Regions from separate parts of the Bacteroides helcogenes P 36-108 genome, predicted to be linked through region 3. Evidence: riboswitches for the same ligand, from Rfam matches in the RefSeq annotation. Region 3 holds a riboswitch; each other region holds the start of a gene.
What was found. A riboswitch is a leader RNA that binds a small molecule or an ion and turns the genes downstream of it on or off. The one in region 3 is predicted to bind cobalamin.
Positions count from the first base shown of each region.

Region 1: another riboswitch for cobalamin. It lies ahead of BACHE_RS11650 (ribonucleoside-diphosphate reductase subunit alpha); the one in region 3 lies ahead of BACHE_RS11020 (TonB-dependent receptor plug domain-containing protein).
Region 2: another riboswitch for cobalamin. It lies ahead of BACHE_RS08745 (TonB-dependent receptor plug domain-containing protein); the one in region 3 lies ahead of BACHE_RS11020 (TonB-dependent receptor plug domain-containing protein).
Region 4: another riboswitch for cobalamin. It lies ahead of BACHE_RS10095 (uroporphyrinogen decarboxylase/cobalamine-independent methonine synthase family protein); the one in region 3 lies ahead of BACHE_RS11020 (TonB-dependent receptor plug domain-containing protein).

Region 1 is NC_014933.1:2,857,897-2,862,226, forward strand. Features, by position in the region: gene BACHE_RS11645 (carbon-nitrogen hydrolase family protein) at 395-1,912, opposite strand; cobalamin riboswitch at 2,079-2,293, shown strand; gene BACHE_RS11650 (ribonucleoside-diphosphate reductase subunit alpha) at 2,361-4,330, shown strand, end outside.
Region 2 is NC_014933.1:2,192,440-2,196,769, reverse strand. Features, by position in the region: gene BACHE_RS08745 (TonB-dependent receptor plug domain-containing protein) at 1-1,087, opposite strand, end outside; cobalamin riboswitch at 1,152-1,354, opposite strand; partial or broken gene BACHE_RS18065 (sensor histidine kinase) at 1,397-2,086, opposite strand; gene BACHE_RS16645 (hypothetical protein) at 2,059-2,403, opposite strand; gene BACHE_RS08735 (Cof-type HAD-IIB family hydrolase) at 2,581-3,813, shown strand; partial or broken gene BACHE_RS08730 (AlbA family DNA-binding domain-containing protein) at 4,181-4,330, shown strand, end outside.
Region 3 is NC_014933.1:2,718,154-2,722,483, reverse strand. Features, by position in the region: gene BACHE_RS11030 (acyl-CoA carboxylase biotin carboxyl carrier protein subunit) at 1-262, opposite strand, end outside; gene accC (acetyl-CoA carboxylase biotin carboxylase subunit) at 288-1,799, opposite strand; cobalamin riboswitch at 1,979-2,186, opposite strand; cobalamin riboswitch at 2,318-2,519, shown strand; gene BACHE_RS11020 (TonB-dependent receptor plug domain-containing protein) at 2,582-4,330, shown strand, end outside.
Region 4 is NC_014933.1:2,486,379-2,490,708, reverse strand. Features, by position in the region: gene BACHE_RS10100 (TlpA disulfide reductase family protein) at 1-83, shown strand, start outside; gene BACHE_RS10095 (uroporphyrinogen decarboxylase/cobalamine-independent methonine synthase family protein) at 216-1,181, opposite strand; cobalamin riboswitch at 1,244-1,460, opposite strand; gene BACHE_RS10090 (anaerobic ribonucleoside triphosphate reductase) at 1,749-3,956, shown strand; gene nrdG (anaerobic ribonucleoside-triphosphate reductase activating protein) at 3,962-4,330, shown strand, end outside.

The DNA of each region.
Region 1 (4,330 bases), 140 kb from region 3:
TACACTACAAGGTAAAAATGGTTACCTCAGCATGTAATAGTCTTTACTTTATAATGTAACGACCTTTACCTCGTAATGTAAATGAAGCTATGATTAGAGATAATTAGAACCAAGTTATTAAGTAATTTGAAATGGCAGTCATAAGTACCGTTAGCTTGAAGCAGTGCAGCTTGCACAAGTTTCAACCTATTATGTTTTGCATTATGTCGGTAAAGATGCTCATTTACTCATTAAAAGCAGATGCGCTAAAACAAATAAAAATTCGGATTACTTTCAAGAGAACAGCAGTCTTGTTGTTCCCTTTTCTCTTGTTCACAGCCAGCATGCAGTGTTTCCTTCGGATGGCTTGCTACTATGCAGATGCCGTAAGAAACTGACCGGATGCTGTTTTTTTTTATTTCTTCATTCTTACTTCATACAAATCATTCCTGCGATCCTTCAGATTACGAACACTACCATAAGTATGAAGTTCGTTCAACAAATCCAAATCCACATCGGACACAAGAATCATTTCAGTATTCGGAGTTGCCTCGGCACGCTTTCCGTCGGTAGGGAAAGCAAAATCACAAGGGGTAAATACGCCGGACTGGGCATACTGTATATCCATATTATGCACACGTGGGAGATTGCCTACACTGCCGGCTATTACAACAAAACATTCATTTTCGATAGCACGGGCATGGGCACATACTTTTACGCGTGAATACGCATTTTGCGTATCAGTCAAGAAAGGCACAAACAGGATTTGCATACCTTGGTCTGCCATGATACGGCTGAGTTCGGGAAATTCCACATCATAGCATATTAGCACACCTATCTTTGCGCAATCCGTATCGAAAGTCCGCAAAGATTTGCCACCACTTAATCCCCAACTCTTTATTTCATCGGGGGTGACATGTATCTTTTCATACATCTCGTAAGTCCCGTCACGGCGGCACAAAAAACCGACGTTATACAAACGTCCGTCCTCTTCCTTGATTAGCGGCATGCTACCCGTAATAATGTTGATATTATAACTGATGGCTAATTTCATAAAACGCTCCTTAATTTCTTCTGTATAGGCTGCCAATCCTCGGATAGCTTCCGATTCCCCTTCATCATTAAATTTCGCCATCAGCGGAGCATTGAAATACTCAGGAAACAGCACGAAATCACTTTTATAATCTGATACGGCATCAACAAAGAACTCTACTTGTTCAAATAAGTCATCCAATGTCTTGTAAGTGCGCATCTGCCACTGCACCAATCCTACACGAACCGTTGTTTTAGGGTTTACATAGTCTTGTGTGGGCGGCTGATAATAAATATTATCCCATTGCAAAAGGCAAGCGTAGTGCTTGGATTCTTCATCATTGGGAAGATAATTACGCATTACCTTACGGACATGGAAGTCATTGGAAAGCTGAAAAGTCAGTACCGGATCATAAATTTCTTTTTGACGGACCTTGTCTATATATTCCTTGGGACGGAGTTGGTCGGCATATTTATAGTAATTGGGTATGCGCCCTCCGAACATTATTGCTTTGAGATTCAATTGTTCACACAGCTCTTTTCGATATTCGTACATGCGACGTGCCAGACGCAAGCCGCGATATTGGGGATGAATAAACACTTCGATGCCATAAAGGATGTTCCCTTCAGGATTGTGGGTATTCACTTGTGCATAGGTATGATCATTTTTTACATCATCATAATTTACAATAATACTAAGAGCACAGCCCACGATCTTCTCATCCACCACCGTCACAATTTGTCCTTCAGGGAAAATACGAATCAGTTTTTCTATCTGCTTGTGAGTCCAGAATACATCACTTCCATCCGAATATACACGTGTGAATGATTGTGCCAATTGCTCGTAGTCCTTAATCATCAGATTACGTATCTGTACTTTATTGATTTTAGGTGTTTCCATAAAATACTGCTATCTTGTTAAAAATGCTGCAAAGGTACGTTTTATAACCATACATTATTCTCTTGAAAGAAGATATTCTCGGCTTCCCAAACACAATCATTGTATTTTCAGTAGAAAGTTTTGCTATTTTAATAACATCAATACTGTAACGGTTACATTTATTTTTTATCTTTGCTCCCGAATTGGTTTCGGAAGGCCGATCGGTCATTCGGATTAAAAGGGAATCGGGTGCAAATCCCGAACAGTCCCGCTGCTGTGAAACTCCATCAATGTTTCTGATATAACTACTGCCACTGAGTCTTGCAAGTTAAAAAGAGGGAAACGGGAAGGCATCGGAAATAAGGAGTAAGTCAGAAGACCTGCCACTCATTAAAGGCTGTTTCCACTCGTGGGATTAGGGATACAGTGCGAAAGAAACATTAAAAATCACAATAAAAAAGACTATCTCATGGAAATAACCAAGAGAAATGGGACAAGAGAACCCTATGACAAGGAAAAGATTGCCACTGCAATACGGAAAAGTTTTATCAGCACCGGACAGAAAGTAACTGATGAAACTATATATATTCTGGTAAGAGAAGTAGAGAATTTCGTTGACGGCAATATGGAAAACCGAAATGTCGAACGGATTCAGGATGAAGTAGAACGATGCTTGATGGAACATGGCTTTTATACAGAAGCCAAAAACTACATCCTTTACCGCTGGCAACGGACAGAACGAAGAAAAGCCCTCAACAATATAGTAAATGAAGTTGGCGACACTACATTAATGGATATACTGAAAAGTATTCAACAGGATTTTACTTGCAATGAATACAGTCTGATTATGCTTGCAGAAAAATTTTCCAGCTTCTACAAACCAGAAATGGCATCAAAAGAACGGTTAACCGCACTCGTCAAGGCAGCCATAGAATTGACTACTCAGGAAGCTCCTGATTGGGAGTTTATTGCCGCACGGATACTTAACTTCCAATTAAGCAAGGAATTGAAAGAGCAAGAAGGAGTTGCCGGAATACATTCTTTTTATGAAAAGTTGTGCTTTCTGACAAATGAAGGATTGTATGGAGACTATATATTAGCTGCTTATTCTCCTCAGGAAATTGAAGAAGCCGAGGGATTTTTATGTAGTGAACGAGACAAATTACTTAATTATTCCGGGTTGGATTTACTCGCCAAACGTTACCTGATTCGTACCCGTTCACATCAACTGATTGAATCTGTACAAGAAATGTATTTGGGAATAGCTCTCCATCTTGCCATGCCTGAAAACAAAAACCGAATGTCATGGGTAAAAAAAATCTATGATCTGTTAAGCTGTTTGGAGGCAACGATGGCAACACCTACTATGGCCAATGCCCGTAAGCCCTATCACCAACTATCAAGCTGTTTTATTGATACTGTTCCCGATAGTTTAGAAGGCATCTATCGCAGTATAGACAATTTTGCTATGGTCAGCAAATTCGGAGGTGGAATGGGACTGTATTTTGGTAAAGTGCGTGCTTCCGGAGGCAATATACGGGGATTTAAAGGTGTGGCAGGCGGAGTAATTCGTTGGATGAAACTTGTTAATGACACAGCCGTAGCTGTTGATCAATTGGGCATGCGTCAAGGAGCTGTTGCTGTCTATCTGGATGTATGGCATAAAGACTTGCCGGAATTCCTTCAACTACGAACCAACAACGGAGATGACCGAATGAAAGCTCATGATATCTTTCCCGCCGTATGTTATCCGGATTTATTCTGGCGTATGGCAAAAGAAGATTTAAATCAAGTGTGGTATATGTTCTGTCCCAATGAAATAATGACAGTAAAAGGTTATTGTTTAGAAGATTTTTACGGAAAAGAATGGGAATGCAGATATTTGGAATGTGTCAAAGATTCCCGACTTTCCAAACGGAGTATAAGTATTAAAGATATTATCAGACTGGTGCTGCGATCGGCCGTGGAAACAGGAACACCTTTCACCTTTAACCGTGATACCGTGAATTATGCCAATCCCAATACACACAAAGGCATCATTTACTGTTCAAACCTTTGTACGGAAATAGCTCAAAACATGTCGGCCATTGAAAACATATCCACGGACATCAAGACAAAAGAAGGAGATACAGTCGTAGTGAAAACCGTCCGTCCGGGTGATTTTGTGGTCTGTAACCTTGCCAGCCTTTCATTAGGACATCTACCTTTGGAAGATGAAGAGCAGATGAGAGATAAAGTAGCAACCATAGTACGTGCACTTGACAATGTGATTGATTTAAATTTCTATCCAGTTCCGTTTGCTCGGATAACAAACCATCGTTACCGCAGCATAGGATTGGGGGTCAGTGGTTATCATCATGCGTTGGCTCTACGTGGCATTCATTGGGAAAGTGACGAACATTTGCATTTCATGGACAAAGTATTCGAACGAATTAACTA
Region 2 (4,330 bases), 530 kb from region 3:
AGTCATTATAGCTGAAATCTTGCGCTAATGAAAAAGAGAGATTGCGTATGGGGCTTGTCCATAAGGTTGCAGTCAGATATGTTTCCGTCTGGCGAAAACGGTCATCTGTAATACCGGACGCTTCATTATTGTAGTCTTTGTTCCAAGTATAATTAAACTTCCCACCCACTTTCAGCTTCCAATGATCAGAGAAACGGTTTTCATAGGCTGCTTGCGCAAAATAATTACGATCATATAACCGTTCCGCAGCATAAATATTGTCATAAACCACACCACCGGGAAGCCCTCGTTCCGAATCAAACAAATAAAGTTTCACGCTCAGATCCTGCTTAGCATTTAAACTCAGATAAGAGTTTAGTTCTGCACGCCAAGAACTTATATCGCTATTGTTGCGTTTTTCATTAATCAAAGCCGTGCCGTTCCATAATTTAAAAGGATAATTTCCATCGGCTCTCAGATAATCAACGTATGCAGACAGACTGAGCTTTCCGTTTAGACGCTGCGCATAAAGCAAAGAAGGATTGACCAATCCAAAGGAACCCGCTTTTAAATTAGTCGTCAGTTGACGTGATTTTTCGGATAGTCCGGGACGGAGTGTCTCAATATTCAAAGTACCTGCAGAAGCAAACGTTTTGGCAGATTGATATATATCATCAGATTGACCGATCGTCAAATAGAGCAAAGAAACATTGTCCAAAGAGAAACGGGATATATCAACTTGACCGGACTGACAATCGCTTATTGCCACACCGTCATAATTCACTCCCGTATGCTGTGCACCAAGACTACGCACAGAAATAGTTTTTAAGCCGCCAATCCCTCCATAATCTTTTACGCTGACTCCCGTAAAGTGCTTCACTGCTTCTGCAACTCCTTGTACACCTATTCTCTCCATCTGTTCCCTTCTCATAATCTGGATTGGAGCAGCAGTTGTCATATTGGAAATTATTTTTGGGGCACGCACAATTACTTCATCAATAGAATGTACTCTATTCGTAACTGTATCCGGAACAGCATCTTGAGCAGTAAGACAAAAGATATTCATACTACATAAGAATATGCAAGTATTCAATATTCTATATTTCATACCACAAAATACCTGTGACTATTTTAAACTATCTTACACACTGCCCGCTTTCCTCGAACGGACAATTTTTTGACTGTGTTTTGCAGGTCTTCTGACTTACTCCGGACTTTCCGCCTTCCCACCGTATAAATATCGGCAGTGGCACAGGTAGTTGGCAAATCCTTCAATATGAGTTCACAGCAGCGGGACTGTCCGGGACTTGCACCCGATTCCCTTTTCATCCTTTCCCCGAATGGAGAACACGGAACAAAACACTGGCAAATATAGGAATAATATCTAAAACAAAAATATCTTAAGCTCTGATCTCCATTATTTTTTGAATACAATTGCAGCCTTTGTGGGGATCCATGCCCAAAAGCAGGAGCCATGTCCTTCCTCTGAGGTGAAATTTATCCTTCCATCACAAACCTCAATGATGGTCTTACAGATGGAAAGTCCAAGTCCCGTGCCCTGCACAAACGGATTCAGCTTCTCAAAACGCCAGAAAACGAGATACTGTTTGTCAGTAGGAATACCTGCCCCGGCATCTTTCACATAAATGCGAATGCCGTCTCCATCCCATATATATTCCATTTTGATATACCCCTTTTGCGTGTGCTTAATGGAATTGGTCACAAAATTGGTAAGAATCTGTGCTATGCGTGACCAGTCAAGATAAATCCAGCAACTGCTGTATGGATTTTGTATGATGAACCGCACTTCCGGGCTCTACAAACGTTGCTGCAATGATACTCCTAAATAATCGAAATAACCGGCCATATCAAAATATTCGCGATGAAATGACATCGCTCCCGACTCTATGCGCGAAAGGTCAAGAATATCATTAATCAGATTCAATAGCAACTCATTGTTCGTATTGATAATCTATATTTCCTGCAGATCCTCCGTAGTTTGAAATAAACCGGAAAAACCGACAATAGCATTAAGCGGAGTACGGATTTCATGGCTCATATTAGCCAAAAACACAGATTTCATTTTGTCTGACTGTAAAGCTCGTTCTGTCTCATGCTCCAACCGATGCTGCGTGAGAATAAGGTCTGGATGTCACGCAGCAGCCCGGAGTAAGCCGTAATCTTTCCCGAATTGTTCCGTAGTGGCATTCCATTGACCATCACATATTGTGCTTCTTGGCTGCCATCTTCCAAAATAGAGAGTAACTCCCATTCCTCTGAAAAATTTTCTTCTTCTCCTGCGGACAAACGGTCAAAGGATTTATTCACACTGCCATACTTTAATGGCGGAATCCGCTTCTTCAAAAATTCATCCCTCGTCATCCGTTCTTTCAAGGCTGTGTCACTGTAATCCAATGTTATCATTTGTGTGACTATGTCATAGTCCCAAACTAAGATATTACTTTGAGAAAGCACGTAGCGCATTTTTTCGGCATACTCATTCTATATGAAAAAAATAACTCTCGCAAATAATAAACCTGATATTGCCATTTATGCTGTCATTTTTCTAACTTTGTGGCATAAACTCCAAAAATAATTGCCATGAAATATAAATTGTTAGTCCTTGACGTGGACGGAACACTACTCAACAACGCAAGGGAAGTCAGCAAACGGACATTAACCGCCATACTGAAAGTTCAACAAATGGGAGTACGCATAGTGTTGGCATCCGGTCGGCCCACATACGGATTAATCTCATTGGCCAAAACTCTTGAATTAGGCAACTACGGAGGGTTCATCATCTCCTATAACGGTTGTCAAATTATAAAAGCCCAAAACGGAGAAATCCTGTTCGAACGACGAATCAATCCTGAAATGCTGCCTTATCTGGAAATGAAAGCCCGAAAAAACGGCTGCGCCATATTCACTTATCACGATGACGAACTTATAGCGGACAATCCGGCAAATGAATATATACAAAATGAAGCGCAACTGAATAGCTTAAAAATAATCAAAGAAGAAGAGTTCTCTACCGCAATAGATTTCGCCCCTTGCAAATGCATGTTGGTAAGTGACGACAAGAAGGTACTGGCCAGTTTGGAAGAACATTGGAGAAAACGTCTGAACGGTACTCTGGATGTTTTTCGTTCTGAGCCTTATTTTCTGGAAGTAGTTCCTTGTGGAATTGATAAAGCAAACACTTTGGGAGTCTTATTGGAACATCTGAGCGTAAAACGCGAAGAAGTGATTGCCGTCGGAGATGGTGTATGCGACGTGACGATGCTCCAATTAGCGGGGTTAGGTGTAGCAATGGGACATGCCCAAAATTCAGTAAAGATCTGTGCTGACTATGTGACAACTTCCAACGAAGAAGACGGTGTCGCCCAAGCCATAGAAAAAATAATTCTGGCAGAAGTCCATGCGGGAGAAATTCCTCTTGATCTGCTGAACGAACAAGCGCGCCATGCATTGATGGGAAATTTGGGAATCCAATATACCTACGCTTCGGAGGAACGCATAGAAGCAACCATGCCCGTAGATGAACGTACCCGCCAGCCATTTGGTATCCTACATGGCGGCGCCACCCTCGCATTGGCGGAAACCGTCGCCGGACTGGGCTCCATGATTATCTGCCGTCCAGATGAGATTGTTGTAGGGATGCAAGTCAGCGGCAATCATATATCCTCTGCACATGAGGGGGATACAGTACGTGCTGTGGGAACCATTGTACACAAGGGACGCTCATCTCATGTATGGAATGTAGATGTATTTACATCAACCAATAAGTTAGTATCTTCTATACGGGTGGTGAACAGTGTCATAAAAAAAGGATAAGAAAGAAACCATTAATAAAAAAGAGGTTTCATCAGCTATACCGTTATAAAAAAAACGTTGCAGGCAATTGTGTCTGCAACGTTTTTTTATTACAATAGTTAGAAACTTACTTCACTTCCTCAAAATCAACGTGATATATCTATCAGCGACTTGCGTACACGTGTTGCAAATATAACACAAATCTGAAAATAAGCATCTATAAGCAACCACAGCTCTTGTTCACAAAAGTACGATTTTTATTCATAAATAACGAGATGTAAACGCATAAAAATCAAAAGAAAGCGATGTTTTTAACAGATTCTTCGGTTTTATCCTTACCTTTGTGTATGACATTGGGGTGTTACACCCAAACAACAATAAGGAAACTATGCAAATACATAACAATACATTGATAGCGGAATGCTCAGCTTACGATTTCAAGGAAATGCTGGAGCGTAAGAAAGTGAAGTCGTGGCTTAAATCCGTGTCGGCTTTTGCCAATACGGACGGTGGCAGTTTGTTTTATGGAGTGAATGAT
Region 3 (4,330 bases):
TGTGCAGATATTTGGCCTGTGTATCTATGATATCCACATGATATGAGCGATTGAACATACTCACATCATAGTTCTTTCCTCCTTCTCCACGTACCAGTCCCGCATTAAAAGAATTCCCGTCATGCAAAATGGAACAACTTCCATTTTCCGCCATTACAATATCTACGTCGTACGGCTTTCCGTCAATGGTAAGCTGCACTTTATTTCCCTCTTTACTGACCAAAGTGACATCAGCTACCCGATCTCCAATATGTATTTCCATTCTTAAAATCTAAATATTCCATTAATTAAATTCTCAGTACTCCCTTCTGCAATCCAAACTCCCTCCAACGACTGATGGGACGTCCGTCAGGAAGTTGTCCAGAGGCATTTTCTTCCAGATTTACCAGATAATCCATGTATGCCGCAATCATAGAAACATTCTCCAGCTCCTCATTAGCCGTATTGGTACGAACCAGCATACGTGCATTTTTCTCTATGAACAAAGTGTTATATTCACCTTTCACAAAATCGGGTACATACATGATACGTTTCAGATAACCCAAATTTGTTTTCAGACCTGTTATCTTATACTCATACAACACACGGCGCATACGCTCAATAGCATACTGGCGAGTAGTAGCCCATACAATCAATTTACCAATCATCGGGTCATAGTAGATAGGAATCTCATAGCCCTCATATACATAGCTGTCAATACGCACACCGATGCCGTTCGGTTCCGTCAGTTGCCTAATAATGCCGGGTGAAGGCATAAAGTTGTTTTCCGTATCCTCTGCACAAATACGGCATTCTATGGCATGACCGCGCTGAAATAATTCTCCCTGCCTGAGATGCAAAGGCTCATCATTGGCTATACGAATCTGTTCTTTCACCAGATCTACACCGACTACTTCTTCCGTAATGGGATGCTCCACCTGCAAACGGGTGTTCATTTCAAGAAAATAAAAATTCCTATTTTTATCCACAAGGAACTCAATCGTGCCAGCACCCAAATAATTTACTGCCTTGGCGGCAGCAACAGCTTTCTCTCCCATCTCCTTACGAAGTTCGGGAGTGAGGAAAGGTGACGGGCTTTCTTCCACAATCTTCTGGTTACGACGTTGCACTGAACATTCACGATCGAAAAGATGGATCACATTCCCATGATTATCACCTAAAATCTGAAATTCAATATGATGGGGCTCTTCCACAAACTTTTCCAAATAAACCGTATCGTCACCGAAAGATGACATAGACTCCGAACGGGCAGTATTATAAGCCTCTACCACTTCATCCTCATGGTGAATAAGACGCATTCCTTTGCCACCGCCTCCCATAGAGGCCTTCAACATTACCGGATAACCGATATCGTTACAGATGCGTATTGCCTCCTCGGCACTCTTCAATGGTTGTTCCGTTCCGGGAACCACAGGTACTCCTGCAGCTATCATACGCTGGCGGGCTGCTATTTTATCACCCATAGCCTCCATTGTCTCAGCAGCGGGACCAATGAAAATGACGCCTTCTTCCTTGCATCTCCTGGCAAATTCGGCATTCTCGGACAAAAAGCCATATCCCGGATGAATGGCATCGGCATTACAATGTTTGGCAATGGAAATAACCTTCTCAATATTTAAATAACTGTCTTTTGCCGCTGCCCCTCCTATCGGATAAGCTTCATCGGCATACATTACATGGTGTGAGGTGCGGTCGGCATCAGAAAAGATCGCTACTGCAAGTAATCCCATTTCACGGCACGAGCGCATTACGCGCAATGCAATTTCGCCCCTGTTGGCTATCAATACTTTCTTTATCATTTCTTTTTTCTTTAAAGTATATAAAGGTATATTCTGTCATTGCTGACAGAACAATATATCATCGTGCATACATTCAATTTGCTGCACCACAACCCGGACATACCTTTTGCATAGGCATCTCTCTTAGATTTTAATGTTAACTTATTCTTTCGTACTGTCTTCCTAATCCCACGAGTAAAGGCAGCCTTTAATGAATGGCAGGTCTTCTGACTGACTCCTAATCTTGAAGCCTTCCCGATATTACACAATAAACTATCAGTGGCAAAGGTTTTTTCCAAGATTTTAGCAGAGTTTCACAGCAGCGGGACTGTCCGGGATTTGCACCCGATTCCCTTTTAATCCGAATGACAGAATCATTCATTCGGAACCAATTCGGGGGCAAAGATAATGGAAACAACATGCAATACAAAAAAATAGCTGTTTATTTTTCCTTCACTCAGATACGGACAATTTTATGAAAAGACATAGAAAAACAAAATTAAGTCCGAGTAAATATTGAAAAATGTATAAAAGTCGTTATCTTTGTTTCTGGAATTGGCAATCGGAAAGCATACCTGCCTACCGATGCAAGGGAATCCGGTGTAAAACCGGAGCTGTACCTGCAGCTGTAATCCTCTCAGATAAATGTCTGTAACTACAAAGCCACTGTAACTGAAACCTTATGGGAAGGCTGTGCGGACAGAGGAAAGCCAGAATACCTACCAACTTCCATAACCAAAGCACGTAGCTTTCAGGACAAGAAGCGACGTACCGTATTATTTATCAAAGAAAATCGGTAAACGATGAAACACAAGTATTGGCTTGGGACAATGCTGCTATGTGCTGTGCAGCCCATTATGGCACAAAGCATCATTGAGAATAAGAGCGAAAAAGAATTGTCGCTCATGCTACAGGAAGTAGTAGTAACCGGAACCGGTACAGAACATTATTTAAAAGATGTCCCTGTACAGACAGAAGTTATTAATCGCAAAATGCTGGATAACTACGGTGGCGCTTCTCTGGAAGATATTTTGACCGGATTATGTCCGGCATTCGACTTCAACCAAAGTGAAATGGGCTCTAATATGCAACTTGGTGGATTAGGAAACGGATATGTGCTACTGCTCATAAACGGCAAAAAAATACATGGTGACATAGGTGGACAAAATAATCTGGGACTGATAGATCCAAACCGCATAGAACGTATTGAAATCGTGAAAGGAGCTTCATCAGCCCTCTATGGGAGTGATGCCATAGCCGGTGTGGTGAACATTATCATCAAAAAACACCAAGAGAGTCTGTTGATAGAAAACACTACCCGCAGCGGTTCTTACGGTGAAGTGCGCCAATCCAACACTCTGCAATTCAAATCCGGAAAATGGACTTCAGGCACAGGTTTCCAACTGAAGCATTCTGACGGATGGCAGAACACTACCTATGAAAATCCAAATCGTTTTGAAAAACCAGTGACAAATTCAAATAACAAAACCGTAAACCGATATACAGATTGGGAAGTGTCACAACATTTCGACTATCAAGCCACCAAGAAACTTTATATTTATGCAGACGGAAGCTTCTATCGCAAACGTATCTATCGCCCTTGTGGACATCCCGAATACAAAACCTATGATTTCCTCTATCGTAATGTTTCCACCTCGACAGGCGGAAAACTGAAACTGAAAAACAGCAACAATGTCACAATGGATCTCCATTATGACAGCCATGCTTATTATTATGCCTACACCCAAGATACTTGGGACAAAGTATATGATGAAAACGGCAAGGAAATCAGTTTTCCATATTATCCCGGTGATGAAGGGCTGCAAAGTAATCAGAAGCGACTGCTCATCCAATTGAAGGGAGTGTTCAATCTGCCCCACTTCAACCGCCTAAGCGTAGGAACCGATACAGAAATAAACTGGCTGGACGCTCCACGCAGATTAGACGAAGAAGATGTATCTGACTGCACTACCTCATTCTATGCCCAAGATGAATGGTCGCCAATCAATCAACTGAACATAACTGCAGGCGTACGGCTAACCGTGAGCCAAAATTTCGGCACACGACTGACTCCCAAGATCTCCGCCCTCTACAAACTGGGACAATTTAATCTGCGTGCAACCTATTCAGAAGGTTTTAAAACACCCACCTTAAAAGAACTGCACTATCGTTATATTCGCCAGATGTCCCTCGTCATACTGAATTTGGGAAACAAAGATCTGAAGCCACAAAACAGCCGTTACATTTCCGGTGGTGCGGAATATAACGATAAACATTTTAATGTCAACATCACAGGTTACTGTAATTGGCTTGATAATATGATCACCCTCATTACCATTCCTATATCCCAAGCACCGGGAGACCTTGTCGTCACATACGCTCCGGCCCGTGTGCGTCAATATCGGAATATGGAAAATGCCTGTACTTATGGCATTGATATCAATACCAAATGGATTCCAATTCAATCGTTAACCATTGCCGGAGGATATAGTTATCTGAATACGAAAGCAAACCAATATGATGAAAAAGACGAAGTAATGAAGCATGTGGTA
Region 4 (4,330 bases), 230 kb from region 3:
TGATTGACGGTGACGGAATTATCCTTGCACGCGGTCTGCACGGTGACGAGCTGCAACAGAAATTAGCCGAAGTGATCAAATAACGATCCACACACACTGCATCACAACGAATGCCACACTTCAACAAGGCCAATGACGCATGTCATTCTTTGTGAAGTGTGGCATTCTGCATATCAAAGTGTGGCATATTTCACTGACAACAGAATATCTTCCGGTCAGCAAAATATACGCCGCGCCATCATCATCCCCAGCCGCACGGTTTCCCACTGTTCTTCCTCATCGGCATCCGAGGGGGAAAGAAGCGCATTGGCATCGGGCAGGCACAGAGTGAAACGTTTCAGAGGAATATAATTCAAGACATTCTCCGTCTTGGCCTGAAGCTCGTCCAACTCGTCTTCATGGGGATAACGGGAAAGCACAAAACCGAACACCGCCTCCTTCTCATGTAGGAACCATAACAAGCGGTTGCGGTCGCAAGAGCCGCAATCGTAGTTCAGGAAATAGGCGTCGGCGCCATGCAACTGCACCAGCATCTCCGTAGGAGCATGGAAAGCCACATACATTCCGCCGGGACGCTCGCGCAAGACGCGGTTGTTGAGACGAATCGTTTCTTCCATAACCACGGAATGCACACCGTCAAACTGGATATAGCGGCAACCGGCATCATAAAGTCTGTCCAGCAGTATCTTATAACAGGCGGTGATGTCATCGGACAGGAGGCGGATGTCCGGATAGGCGGCCTCCAAGCAACTCCGTTCCACACGCTGAAGTATCTGCGTCATCACTTCTGCCGGCGAGGGTATATGCTGCTTGACCGTCACGTCCTCACCCGCCACGGAAACGAGGAAAGCAAACTCCTCAAATACGGGATGCCGTTGCAATCCGATCCGGGCGGTAATCTCCAGGGCAGATCCTGCTGTGAGGGGCCGTCCATCCTTTGAATGTATCCCTTCCCAGCTTTCCAGAAAGTCACGGCTCCGGAAACCGCCATCGGAAACAACTTGCATGCCTCCCGACTTCAGCCGTTCCACAAGGTTGCGTACTTCTGCATCTTCAACCGCCTGCAAGGTTTGCAGGCTTATCCGCCCGTTGCGATATTGCTCACGGGCATCTTTCAGCGCGCGAGGCGCACAAAAAGCTCCGGCAATATCCAATCTGAACGGAGGAAATACTTTTGCCATATCTATCCTTTCTTTTGATTATATTAAGATCAATAATCTTTGCCCTAACCCCACGAGTGACAAAGAAGCGCAATCGAACGGCAGGTCTTCTGACTCAGTTTCCATTCCGAACGCCTTCCCAACCTCTTTCGCTTCCGAATTTGATCAGTGGCAACAGGTATCCAACGGAATGTTTGACGTAAAACTTCACAGCAGCGGGACTGTTCGGGAGTTGCACCCGATTCCCTTTTAATTGCTAAGGAAGAAAGCCTTATGCAAACCGGTTCGATGCAAATATAGCTAAAGAATTCGAAAACAGGCAATCTGCCTCAAATATTTATCTTCATTTTGCATTTCAGAATCAAGGGTGCTCTTTGTACTCCGCCAATATACAATAATGAGCAACTATGAAAAGCTATCTTCAAGCAAAGTTTCCCACTTTTCAACATATACATACTGTACGTCAATACATTAACACTTTTTAAACCCACAAAAGTTTTCCAAAAAGAAAAACATATCAAGAAGATACGTAACTTTGTTGGCATAACCAAGTCAAACAAAACAGTTCTACATTTAGATACAACGATTATGATACAAACGGTAATTAAACGTGACGGCCGCATTGTCGGCTTCAATGAAGAGAAAATAGTCACAGCCATCCGGAAAGCCATGCTGCACACGGACAAAGGTGAAGACTTGCAGTTGATTCATCAGATTACAGACCACATTTCCTTCAAGGGAAATTCACAAATGACGGTGGAGGCCATTCAGGACATGGTGGAAGTGGAACTGATGAAAAGCAGCCGCAAAGACGTGGCGCAAAAGTACATAGCCTACCGCAACCAGCGCAGCATTGCGCGCAAGGCAAAAACCCGTGACATGTTTCTGGAAATCATCAACATCAAATCCAATGACATCACCAGAGAAAATGCCAACATGAATGCCGACACTCCCGCCGGCATGATGATGAAGTTTGCCAGCGAAACGACCAAGCCGTTTGTTGACGATTACCTGCTGAGCGACGAAGTGCTGGAAGCCGTCAGCCAGAATTATCTGCACATCCATGACAAGGATTACTATCCCACCAAAAGCCTGACGTGCGTGCAGCATCCATTGGACCATATCCTGAAAAACGGCTTTTCGGCCGGGCACGGTGAGTCACGCCCCGCCAAGCGCATAGAAACCGCCAGCATCCTGGGATGCATCTCCCTGGAGACGGCGCAAAACGAAATGCACGGCGGACAAGCCATCCCCGCATTCGACTTCTACCTTGCCCCATACGTGCGCAACAGCTATATCGAGGAAATCAAAAACCTGGAAGAACTGAACGGGAAAGATTACTCGCATCTGTATCACAAGGAACTGACGGACTATCTGCCACAAGCGCTGGAGGACTTGTCCGGCGAGGATCGCATCGTGCAGCATGCCATCAACAAAACCGCAGCCAGAGTGCATCAGTCGATGGAAGCGTTCATACACAACATGAACACCATCCACTCGCGTGGAGGCAACCAGGTAGTGTTCAGCTCCATCAATTACGGAACGGACACTTCGGCAGAAGGACGCTGCATCATCCGCGAATTGCTGAAAAGCACCTATCAGGGTGTGGGCAATGGTGAAACGGCCATTTTCCCCATCCAGATATGGAAAAAGAAACGGGGAGCCAGCTATCTGCCCGAAGATCGCAACTACGACCTTTACCAATTGGCATGCAAGGTCACCGCACGCCGGTTCTTCCCCAACTTTCTAAACCTCGACGCTACATTCAACCAAAGCAAGGAATGGAAGGCCGACGACCCGAAACGCTACGAACACGAAGTGGCGACCATGGGATGCCGCACACGTGTCTTTGAGAACCGCTTCGGGCCTCAAACTTCCATCGGACGCGGAAACATTTCTTTCTCAACCATCAATATCGTCCGGCTGGGCATCGAGTGCATGGGCATAGACGACAAGGCGCAACGCACGGCACGCTTCTTTGCCAAGCTGGATGCCATGCTCGAAATCACCGCACGCCAGTTGCACGAACGTATGGAATTCCAGAAAACGGCATTTGCCAAACAGTTCCCGTTGCTGATGTCGGCCTTGTGGCTGGGCTGCGAAAAGCTGAAACCCAATGACACGATAGCCTCCGTCATCAATCAAGGCACATTGGGCATCGGCTTCATCGGACTGGCAGAATGCCTCGTCGCACTTCTCGGAAAACACCACGGAGAATCGGAAGAAGCCCAGGAATTAGGAGTGAAAATCGTAACTTACATGCGCGACCGCGCCAACCAGTTCTCCGAACAGTACCAGCACAATTACAGCATACTTGCCACCCCCGCCGAAGGATTATCGGGCAAGTTCACCCGTATTGACCGTAAAAAATTCGGGATGCTGCCGGGCATCACAGACCGTGAATATTACACCAACTCCAACCATGTGCCCGTATATTACAAGTGCAGCGCCCGCCACAAAGCGGAGGTGGAAGCTCCTTACCACGACCTCACACGCGGCGGCCACATCTTCTATGTGGAGATTGACGGCGATGCCACCCACAATCCGGAAGTCATCATGCGTGTAGTAGATATGATGGACCAATACAACATAGGTTACGGCTCCGTAAACCACAACCGCAACCGATGCCTGGAATGCGGCTACGAGAACTCGACTCCGAACCTGGAAGTTTGTCCAAAATGCGGAAGCAGGCACATTGACAAGCTACAGCGCATCACCGGCTATCTGGTGGGCACAACCGACCGCTGGAACAGCGCAAAGCTGGCTGAGCTGAATGACAGGGTGATCCACAATTAAAAGCCATGCTTTCTATTCTCGACATATTGGAAGATACCACAGTGGACGGTCCGGGATTCCGGACCGCCATTTATGCCGCCGGATGCCCCAACGCATGCCCCGGCTGCCACAATCCCGAATCCTGGGACATCAACCGGGGAAGATGGATGAAAACGGACGAAATTCTGGAAAAGGTTCTTGCCGACGATTTTGCCGACGTCACATTCAGCGGGGGTGACCCGATGTTTCAGCCGGAAGGTTTCACCGAACTGGCACAAGCCATCAAGCAGCGAAGCCGGAAAAACATCTGGTGCTATACCGGATATACTTTTGAAAAGCTCCTGTGCAATCCACGCCAGGCCAAGCTCCTGGAATACATAGATGTACTGGTGGAC